One region of the Flavobacterium sp. T12S277 genome, then DNA from elsewhere that is predicted to be linked to it. Evidence: riboswitches for the same ligand, from Rfam matches in the RefSeq annotation. Region 1 holds a riboswitch; the other holds the start of a gene.
What was found. A riboswitch is a leader RNA that binds a small molecule or an ion and turns the genes downstream of it on or off. The one in region 1 is predicted to bind cobalamin.
Positions count from the first base shown of each region.

Region 2: another riboswitch for cobalamin. It lies ahead of ACN1CN_RS20720 (TonB-dependent receptor); the one in region 1 lies ahead of ACN1CN_RS01295 (cell surface protein).

Region 1 is NZ_JBLYEG010000001.1:320,772-326,370, forward strand. It holds gene ACN1CN_RS01290 (hypothetical protein) at 1-637, opposite strand, end outside; gene ACN1CN_RS01295 (cell surface protein) at 681-1,970, opposite strand; cobalamin riboswitch at 2,355-2,557, opposite strand; gene ACN1CN_RS01300 (hypothetical protein) at 2,936-3,352, shown strand; gene ACN1CN_RS01305 (hypothetical protein) at 3,349-4,419, shown strand; gene lepB (signal peptidase I) at 4,525-5,599, opposite strand, start outside.
Region 2 is NZ_JBLYEG010000019.1:47,676-53,274, reverse strand. It holds gene ACN1CN_RS20735 (helix-turn-helix domain-containing protein) at 1-616, shown strand, start outside; gene ACN1CN_RS20730 (amidohydrolase) at 713-2,080, shown strand; gene ACN1CN_RS20725 (beta-ketoacyl-ACP synthase III) at 2,292-3,275, opposite strand; cobalamin riboswitch at 3,748-3,951, shown strand; gene ACN1CN_RS20720 (TonB-dependent receptor) at 4,066-5,599, shown strand, end outside.

The DNA of each region.
Region 1 (5,599 bases):
CTTTATCGGTCAGATCTGCGCCGTAAACTCTGAAATCTTTCTTTCCGGGAATATTAATCACCATATGATCAAACCCAACAGCGATCGAACCTCCAAAGCCTCCCAAGTCAATTGGATATCCTACACTGGTTTCATTTATCCTTCCCAATGCTACCTTCATAACATCAGCTTTCGCAAATCCGTCTTTGTACAAATCATTAGCAAACATACCCGGTGCCGGGCTAAAATCGAAAATACTTGTGATGTACGGATTGTAATTCTGAGCTTCATTTATTACATTCACAGTAGTCGCACTTGTTCCTTTTTTATCTCCTTCGGTAACATTTAACGTTAGCTCATAAGCTCCAGGATACAGGGCGATAAATCGTAAATCTTTGGCAGTCCCTACTACAGAATCTTTGGTTTGGTTGTAAGGATTTTTTTTAAGTACCCACTCATAACTAGGGTTAGTCGTTTCGGCAGAAGCGGTAATATTTAAAACATTAAAGGTAGCTACTTCAAATTTTCCCTGAAGTTTTACTGCTATTGGTATGACTAGTCCTTCTCCTGAATTGGCATCATTTTTATCGTCATCGCTGCATGCGGTAAATACCGATGCCAAAGCAAATAATAATAAATGGGCAAAGTTTTTTTTCATAATTCTGGTATAATAATTTAGTTTAATACATTTTTGATTGGCGTTATCGCGTTGAAATACTTTCTCCTGACAGATGCAAATCGGTTGCTCCCATGATTTCAGTCGAAGTTTCTCCCAGCCAGCCCGCCTGCTGATTAAGACCGTTGTATACTTTTACAAAATCGATCCCCGGAAGCATTACTTTGTTTCCATTTTTATCTATAGCCCAGTTGATGTCTATGGCTGAATCGTCATCCCCGTTTGGAGCATTATCAGCATATCCGTATAAAAAGGCATATTGCACAAAGTAACTTCCGGTTCCGCTTTCATCCACTGCGTTATCTGGTAGCCTTGTTCCTTTAAAAGTAATAGAAGCCTGATCTCTAAGCCATTTTGGCCAGTAATCTAAAGAATGATTGTAAGCGTTATTTTGGATCAGATAACCGCTTTTACCCTGATTGTCTTTCCAATAAATGTATTCCATATCAACAAAACCTACCGTACCTGTAGTTCCTCCCGGTACCGGTTTTTTGTTTGGATCTGGACGATAATAAGTAATTTCATAATGCTGAATCGTTTTAGACATTTTATGCACGCCTCCTTCTATTTCGTACCATTCATCGTCCGGAAGTCCGTTTTTATTTTTATCGTAAGCCACCATTATCACTCCTGCCTCACTGCTTCCGCCTCGCATTGTACTGTTCGAATTAGGGTTCGCTTCTGCCCAAAATGCATTGCCCAGAACTCTAAAATCGCGTTTGCCTTTGACGTTAACAATAGTATGATCAAACCCAAAAACAACATAACCACCAAAGGCTCCAAGCGAAACCAGATCTCCATTTTTCTTAGTCAGATAGGTATTGGCTCTTGATAAAATTCTTTCAGCAGTATCCCCGTCATTGGCAGCCGGAAGATCGTTTATAAACTGTCCCGGAGCGGGTTTAAACTCAAATACCTTTGCGATATAGGTTTTATACTCCTTCGTTTCTTTTGTTACTGTAATGACTGCTTTTTGCGTTTGTAAACTCCCTTTGTTATTTACCGTTACTGTTAATTCATAAACCCCGGTTTCTGCTGCGGCAAACAGCACTTCTTTTTCTGTCGTATTGGTTAGAGCATAGTTTTCGGACGTCGCTTTTGTAACACTCCAACTGTAGGTAGCTTCTGTAGCTGTATTTATAGTAGAATTTATAGCCAAGATTGCAAATCGCTGGGTGTTAAGAGTCAGATCAGAACTTACCGGGGGCGGATTGTTATCCTCTTTGGCAGCATTATCCTCAGAACAATTGGTTAAGCAGAGTGCCAGAATACAAAAGAATAAGAACCGGAAATATTGAGAAGTGTTGTAAAACATGTGGCATTATTTAAGTTGGGAGTTTCTAAGGCAATAAAAATTGAAGTAATTGAAGTGGGGTTTTCAATTTTAGTCTTCAACCGGATGCCGTACAAAATGCATCCCGTAGTTTTACGAAAGAGCTTTGTGTCCGGATTGATTTTTTATAACATTTACTTTCCGTGCAAAATGTTTTTAAAATGGAAGAACAGCGATGTAATACTCGCGACTGAAGTAAAGTAGAAACAAATGCAACAATAAATAAGAGTCCTTTTTCTGTATTATACATCACTAAATGAATTAAGTAAACTCCGGGATGTAATAATTAAAAAAGCAATAAGAGAGAATCCCGTCATAAAAAATGACAGGTCAGTTTATTGTTGTTCAACTTTATTCCACGAAAGTCTAAAACTATGTGATTGTGGCAGGTCTCCTGACTTGTTCCATCTTTAAAACAACCTTCTCATCCGCCGCGGCGAATAATGGCATGAGTAACGTTTAAAGACTTGAATAGAACTTACAGTAGCGGGTCTGTTCAGGATTTACACCTGATTCCCTTTTAACTGTTTTTTCTTAAGAAAAAACAGACCAAAATCTGGCGCAAATATATAACTATCTTTTACAATAGAGTAATTCTAAATAAAAAATTCCAAATCTCGAATCTCAAATTCCAAATTCCAAAAAACAAATTCCAAGTTTCAAGTTTCAAGTGCCAAATACGGCTCACTTCGGTACCAGGATTTGGAATTTATGAGTCACTCCTAAAATCATAGCTTTAAAAATAAGGATTTTTCTTATTCTTTTACTTGGCGCTTCCTGTTTAAATCGCGTAGTTGTACGCTAAAATCAGCAGTGTCAAATCCTTATTTTTATACCAGAATTCCGGATCTTATCACGATTCTAAACCATACCGGAAAACTTAAACCTAAAAATGAATTATAACCAAAACAGCCGAAAAAAGTGGGCCGTGCTTAATTTTTTATATTATGAAAAAAATATTTCAATCTAATGGATGTCCTGAAATAAAACTAGAATCGTCTATTCTGAACAACTTTGGTTTTATACCGCTTTATACTGAAGTTTTTCTGGATTTGCAAAATGGCAGGAACGAAGACAAACCTATCTTTACTACTCCAAAATATTTAACTGACGCTTCCATTCCTTTAACACCTGGCTTTCAACATCATGGCGGACTGCTCTTTTTTGAGCATTATTTGTCTTATGAAGCCATGGATGGAGGACTTGAACAAGCAAAGGCGGCAGCAAAGAAACTTTTGTTTAATTACACCATCATCAACAACTGTGATGGCAAAGACAATAAATTTAAAGGAATTGACCTTGGCCCAACTTTTATAGAAAGCAGAAAAATTGTTTTTTTCGTTACTTTAATCGATATCGTATGAGAACATTACACCTACTCGCGTTACTAGTCACCTCTTCTGTTCTGGCCCAATCGTATGACAAGACTGATTTGAAAAAAGTAGAATTACTTAACTCGTCTGCTTTGTCTCTATTAGATAATTCGGCAGCCATTATCACCTCAAATCCAAATGTCAAAGAATTCAATATTAATACAGAAAGCCTTGAAAGTATCTCGTTTGACGGGAATTTATTTTCAGCGAATATGAAAGGTCTTGAATACTATGGCTTAGGAAGCGGGACAGATAATATCAAGTCTTTTACGATGCAAAAAATACAAATGCCAACCGTTTCGGGAGCATACAATAAGAATGATTCAATTTCTAAAGTAGCAATCGGAATTAAGTTTAATGTTTTTACGCTGTATAATTCCTCATCTGAAGACATGAGAAAAAAATATAGTTCAATGCGGGCGGACATGCAAGATTTGAGTGCGATGGCTCGTGCCCAGTTACAGCAGGAAGGTTACGTAAGGGACACAACAGGAAACTACTATACGCGTTATGCACAAGTATTAAGGGAATTAACTGAAAAAGAGACCACAAACAAAGAAGTTGCTGCAAAAAATTTCGCAGACATCCTAAAAGCTCCCTTACTAACATTAGACATAGCATCGGCTTACAGTATGTTAATGCCTGCTAAAGATTTCAACAAGTCCCAATCAGGCCGCTTTGGTGCATGGTCTACACTTACCTTTACAATAGGCAAAGGAGATCAATCTTTAAAACTATACGGTTTTTGCAGATACATACAGGATAATACGGACTACGATACAAAAAACAACAGATTCACCAATCACACTAACTTTTTTGACGTAGGATCAAAAGCACAGTTTGACTGGAACAAAATCTCTGTAGGTTATGAATATATCAAACGAAATGGAGAAGGCAAGAATTACAGATCAGTTGGCTTTGTTCAGTATAAAGTATCCGACAACCTTTATGTAACGGGTGGATTTGGAAAGAATTTTGAATCTGCTTTAAATGATGAATCCGTTTCTTTGTTCGGCATCAGATGGGGAATTAATACTAAAGATAGCCGAGACTGGTAAAACAATAGTTAAATTCCAAACTACAAACTCCAAATTCCAAATTCCAAATTCCAAAACTTCTTAATCGAGCACTGGAATTTGGAATTTGAGATTTGGAATTTGAATCTACACTTTTTTTCGTTTCTTTAATACATTACTCACGATCATATAAATTGCAACTAACGCTAAAAAATGCAGTAAATAAGACTTAGATTCTCCTTTTTCATTTACAAAAGAAAAAACACGATTCCATCTTACCTTGTTGAATCCTTTTCCGTCTTTATCCCAACTGAACCAGATAAATACGGGTTTACCAACTACATGATCAAAAGGAACAAATCCCCAAAATCTTGCGTCTAAAGAGTTTTGACGATTATCTCCCATCATCCAATAATAATCTTGTTTAAAAGTATAAGTTGCGCTTATTTTTCTATTGATTAGAATCTGATTACCAATAACTTTTAAATTATTGTGTTCGTATTCTTCAATAACTCGTTTGTAAAATGGAAGTGTTTTAATATTCAATTCTATAGTTTTTCCTTTTTGGGGAATGTAAAGAGGTCCAAAATTGTCTATGTTCCAACCCAAAGAAGGATCCTGAGGAAACACGTCTTCACCTTCTCCCTTTGCCATTAAATGTTTTTTAACTCCTTTTACAACCGGATTACGGGCTATTAATGCTGCTTCTTCATTGGTCAATGTCAGAAAATATTGTCCAGTATTGGTTAAGGCAAAATTCCCATTTTCGTGCTTCATGCCTTCTCTGGCTCCATAATGATTTACAAGGATATCTTGATTAATTGGTTGTCCTTTGGTATCAATTAAAAAGTTATACTGAACTTTAGCACTTTGCGGTAGTTTTTCTATTTTACCATTGATATAAACATCCCCTTCGCGAATTTCCAGAAAGTCCCCCGGCATTCCGACGCATCGTTTTATCAAATTTGTTTTTTTATCTATTGGCTTGTAATAATTTCTATCCGGATGAAAATTATCCATGTCACGCAACGTATCAGCAGGCTGATTAAAAACTACAATTTCATTGCGTTTGATCTTTTCTAGTGCAGGAAATCTAAAATAGGGTAATTGAAATTTGTTTAGTATTGACGTTCCTTTTTTAGTAAAATCATCGCTAAATAAATATGATTTTGTACCCAAAAAAGGAATTGAATCATGTACCATGGGCAATGCAACCGAAGTC
Region 2 (5,599 bases), on a different contig from region 1:
TACGAATGGTTTTCAGCTGATGATTTCTCCTGCGATCATGACCGTTTTTTCTAATTTATCGCAGCTGCCATTTTTCGGACAGAGTTCGCCCTTCTGCCTTTCTCTAAACAAAAGCAGTTTTCAGAAAATTAAAAGCCAGCTGGAAGAAATCGAATCAGATTTACTTCAAGATGATTTGTTGACCAAAGAAATAGTGCTGCTGAGATTGCATCTGCTGTTTAAAGTATTGCAAAAGGATTACGTTCTGCAATTTCCGGATCATGATGTTGCGGCCAAATCAGAAAAAATTATAAAAAAGTTCAAGACACTGATTGAAGATCATTTTACAACCCAATTCTCGGTAAACTTTTATGCCGGGGAGTTGAATGTGACTTCTAATTATCTAAATATTCTTTCCCAAAAATTCCTGAACAAATCGGCTGGCGATGTTATTAAAGAAAGAACCATTCTTGAAGCCAAACGATTGTTAATCAGTACTGATTTGTCGGTAAAAGAAATTGCCTATCAGTTGGGTTTTAATGATAATGGCTATTTTGCCAAAGTTTTCAAAAAATACATAGGGAAAACACCAACCGATTTTAAGGAAAATTATAATCTGTACCATTCTTATCATTAATCTTCCTGTTTTAGTTTTAAAAAATTAGGTGAATTTTGCAGTTCACCATTATTTTTTGAGGGCTGGTTTCTCAGGAATATTTCACACTATTAACCAATGAGCGACAACACAATAAATCGAAAACAATTTTTAAGAATGGGAGCTGCAGCAACTGGAGCTGCATTGTTTTCCGGAATAGGCGGTACCGCAATGGCACATTCTATAGAAGAACCGGAACATATAACAGCCGCTGCGAAAGAATATATTTTAACCAATGTAAGACTGGAAGACGGTTTTGAGTACAATGAAAAAAAAGAAGTAATTGCGACCAAAACCAGTTTGTACAATGTGCATATAGCGGATGGAAAAATTAAAAATATTACCACCGCCAAACCTGATGGGAAACTAAAAAAAGTAGATGCTAAAGGTCTTTTGATGCTTCCGGGATTGCGTGACATGCACATCCATATTGATAAAACATTTTACGGTGGAAAATGGAATGCCGCACCAAGAAAGGGATTCACGGTAAAAGACATGATTACGCTGGAGCAAAAAATAATTCCGGAACTGCTTGTTGATTCTCAATACAAAGCAGAGCAGGCCATTCAGTTGATGAAAAGTCAGGGGAGCTATTTTGCCCGTTGTCAGTGTAATATTGATCCTGTGAGCGGATTAAAAAGTCTCGAGCATTTATTGGCAGCTTTGGAGAATAATAAAGACAGTTTTGGATGGGAGATTGTGGCTTTTCCACAGCATGGAATTTTATATTCGCAATCCGAACCCTTACTGAGAGAAGCCGCAAAAATGGGCGTAGATTTTATTGGCGGACTTGATCCTACAACTGTTGATGGAAATATGGAGAAATCACTTGACAGCATGTTCCAGATCGCGATAGACCATAATAAAGGCATTGACATACATTTGCACGAATCGCCTCCTTCAGGAAAAGCGGCTATCGAATATATCATCAAAAGAACCGAAGAGAACAAACAACTACAAGGAAAAACCTATATCAGTCATGGTTTTGCGCTGGCCAGAATGGATCCGAAAGATTTAGAAGGAATAGCCGAAAAAATGGGAGCACTTGGTATAGGCGTAATTTCGACAGTGCCAATCGGAAAAACCATCATGCCTATTCCGACTTTAAAGAAGTACGGTGTAAAACTGATGACGGGTACCGACAGTATTGTAGACCACTGGATGCCTTTTGGAACCTGTGACATGCTGGAAAAAGCAAAATTATGCGCACAGCTTTATGGCTGGACCGATGAGTACAATTTGAGCCGTGCTTTGCATATTGCCACTACAAATGAGGTGTTGCCACTTAACGATGCAGGCGTACGTGTATGGCCGGCAGCCGGTGATGACGCTCATTTTATTTTGGTAAAAGCAAGCTGTTCGGCCGAAGCAGTAGCCCGTTTACCCAAAAGAGAAGGTGTGTTTTTCAACGGTAAAATCATAGCGGGACAGATTGCGGGTCTTTAAAAAGCTTTTAATCAAGTTGCCCATTGGCAGAAAATTTAGTAAAAGTACCCGAATAAGAAATTGTCAGAGGCATTTCTAATTTAAGTTATACCTATAAAAAAAACAATCAGTATGAAGTACGTACTGATTGTTTTTTGTTTAAAATCGATTTTGATCTTATGATTAGTAATACGGCATCATAAGAATATAGTGTAATGTTTTTGTATAGTATTTACCATTTGATGTACATACTGCCCCAGGAAAATCCTGCTCCAAAAGCTGTAATAACAATGTTATCTCCTTTTTTAAAATCTTTTTTGAAATCCCAAAGACATAGCGGAATAGTTGCTGCCGTAGTGTTACCGTATTTTTGAATGTTTACTTTAAACTTTTCAATAGGAATACCAACTTCTTCACTTACTGCCTGAATGATTCTTAAGTTTGCCTGATGTGGAATAACCCAGTCTATCATATCCGGAGTCAATGAAGCTTTTTCCATTAGCTCTTTAGAAGTACCACTCATGTTTCTCACCGCATGTTTAAAAACGGTTCTTCCTTCCTGATGTACAAAGTGTTGTTTGTTTTGAATGGTTTCTTCTGTTGTTGATAAAAGAGAACCTCCGGCACGTACAGAAAGGAATTCAGCACCTGTTCCGTCTGTTCTGAAAATGTTCTGCTGTATACCGTGTCCTTCCGTATTAGGCTGCAATAGTACCGCACCTGCACCATCACCAAATAAAATACAGCTGTTTCGGTCTTCATAGTTCACGATCGAACTCATTTTATCGGCTCCAACCACAATAACATTTTTGTATCTGCCGCTTTCAATAAAACTCGCGCCTACCGAAAGAGCGTACAAAAAGCCACTGCAGGCCGCGTTAAGGTCAAATCCCCAGGCATTTTTCAGGCCTGCTTTTTCGCATACCAAACTGGCAGCGGGAGTAAGAATATGGTCGGGTGTTGAAGTTGCCAGTATAAGGCAATCTACATCCAGAGGATTTATATCATAGTTTTCTACTAAGTCTTTAATGGCGAAAGAAGCCATATCTGAGGTTGCCAGTGCCGGGTCGTCCAGTATGCGTCTTTCTTTTATGCCTGTTCTTGATGTGATCCACTCATCTGTTGTATCTATTCTTTTTTCTAAATCAGTATTGCTTAAAACCGTTTCCGGTACATATCCTCCAATAGCAATAATGGAAGCTTTTGTTGTATTCATTGATTTTTTTGTTTCTCTTTTAGCGTTTTTTTTATTTTGACTTTCGGCCCAAAACCTTTCTCCAGTCCATTTTACAAGAGTTTTTCGAAGAATATGTAGTATGAGGGGCATCTTCAATTACAGGGGCGCAATTTAACAATTATAAAGATGCAAAAATCTCGGAATTTGTTAATTTACTTTTAATATTTCTGTTTCACTTCATTATTAATAAAATCAAATCCTATTTCGAATAATTTTGTCTCAGTTCTTCAATGTTTATGATAAAACAACCAAACTGAACTTCCAGTTTGTCGCAAAATTGTTTTTTTTGTTACGATTGAATTTTGAATAATATCAAAGAGTGTAATTTTTCTAATACTTATCATACAAAACCTGAAACACTTTTCTTTAGTTAATTATTGAGAGATAGTCACATTTATTGTCAAAACTGTAATATCATTAAATAATTCTTGTTTTTATAAAGATAACTCTATCTTTACGCCCAGATTTTGGTCTGTTTTTTCTTTAAGAGAAAACAGTTAAAAGGGAATCAGGTGTAAATCCTGAACAGACCCGCTACTGTAAGTTCTGTACAAGTCTTTAAACGTTACTCATGCCATTGTCTCGCTTTGCGGGATGAGAAGGCTGTTTAAAGATAGAACAAGTCAGGAGACCTGCCATAATCACATAGTTTAAGACTTTCGTGGAATAAAGTTGAACAACAATAAACAGGCCCGTTATTTTGTAACGGAACTCTATCTTATTGCGTTTTTGATTATTACATCCCGGAGTTTATTTAATTAAATCAGTGATGTGTAATACCAGAAAAATACTTTTATTCCTTATTCTATTATTTGCTCCTATTGTACTTCATGCTCAAACTACTAAAGACAGTTTGCGCGTTTTGAAAGAAGTATTGCTAAAGGCAAAACCCTATCAGGAAGTAATTCCCGTACAAAGTCTCTCGGGAACACTGCTCGAAAATTTAGCCAGTCATAATGTTGCCGATGCACTTCGCTATTTTGCTGGAGTACAAATCAAGGACTACGGTGGTTTGGGCGGACTCAAAACGGTCGATGTCCGCAATATGGGAACCCATCATGTAGGTGTTTTTTACGATGGGATTCAGTTGGGAAATGCGCAAAACGGAGTGACAGATCTCGGAAAATATTCGTTGGATGATATGGAATCGCTTACGATGTACAATGGTCAGAAAAGCGAAATATTCCAGTCGGCCAAAGACTTTGCAGCGGCTTCTACGATTTACCTGCGAACCAAACGTCCTGTTTTTGAGCGTAATAAAAAGACCAGCTTATTACTGCGCTATAAAACCATGTCGATCAACTATAATGATTTTTCTTTTAGATGGGAACAAAAACTAAGCGATAAAGTAAGTCTGAGTGCAAGTTCGGAGTACATAAAATCTAATGGCGCATACAAATTCAGATACAAAAGAAACAATCTCGACGGCACTGTGGCTTATGATACCTCAGCCACCAGACACAACAGTGATATAGAAGCATTCCGTTTTGAGTCAGGTCTTTACGGTAAAATTAAAAATGGTTCCTGGGATGCGAAAGTCTACTATTACGATTCTGAAAGAGGAGCTCCGGGAGCTATTGTAGAAAATAAGTTTTCGGATGGTTTCCGACAATACGACAAGAATTTTTTTACGCAGGGTACTTTTATAAAAGATTTTAGCGAAAAATATAAATTTCAGGCCAAGGCAAAATACGCCTATGATTACACCCATTACATAGCCAGAGATACCACTAATGTGCTCGGAGAAGTGGTTACCGAAGGAGCCCAATCTGACGACAGTTATTATCAGCAGGAATATTATTTCTCCGCAGTCAACCTGTACAAAATTTTATCCACCTGGGATGTTTCACTATCGACGGATTTTCAATACAACCGTTTAAATGCCAACAGAAGAGGTATCAAAACGCTGTTTTCTTATCCGGAGCGTTACACTGCTTTGTTTGCGTTGGCAAGTTCGTACCGACTGGACGGCTTTAAGGTTTTGGGCAGTGTGGTAGGTACGCACGTGCAGGAAGAAGTACGCTACAATGCAAAAGCTCCCGACAAAACAGAGTTTACGCCGGCATTATTTTTAGGTTACAGCCCCTTTAAAGCCTACGATTTTAATTTGAGAGCTTTTGCAAAACGTATGTTTCGAATGCCCACTTTTAATGATTTGTATTATACGATGGTTGGTTCCAGTACCTTGAGACCCGAATACATGAATCAGTATGATGCTGGATTTACCTACAACATACCGTTTGAAAGCGGTTTATTAGACCAGTTTTCTCTTCAGGTTGATGGTTATTACACCAATACCAAAG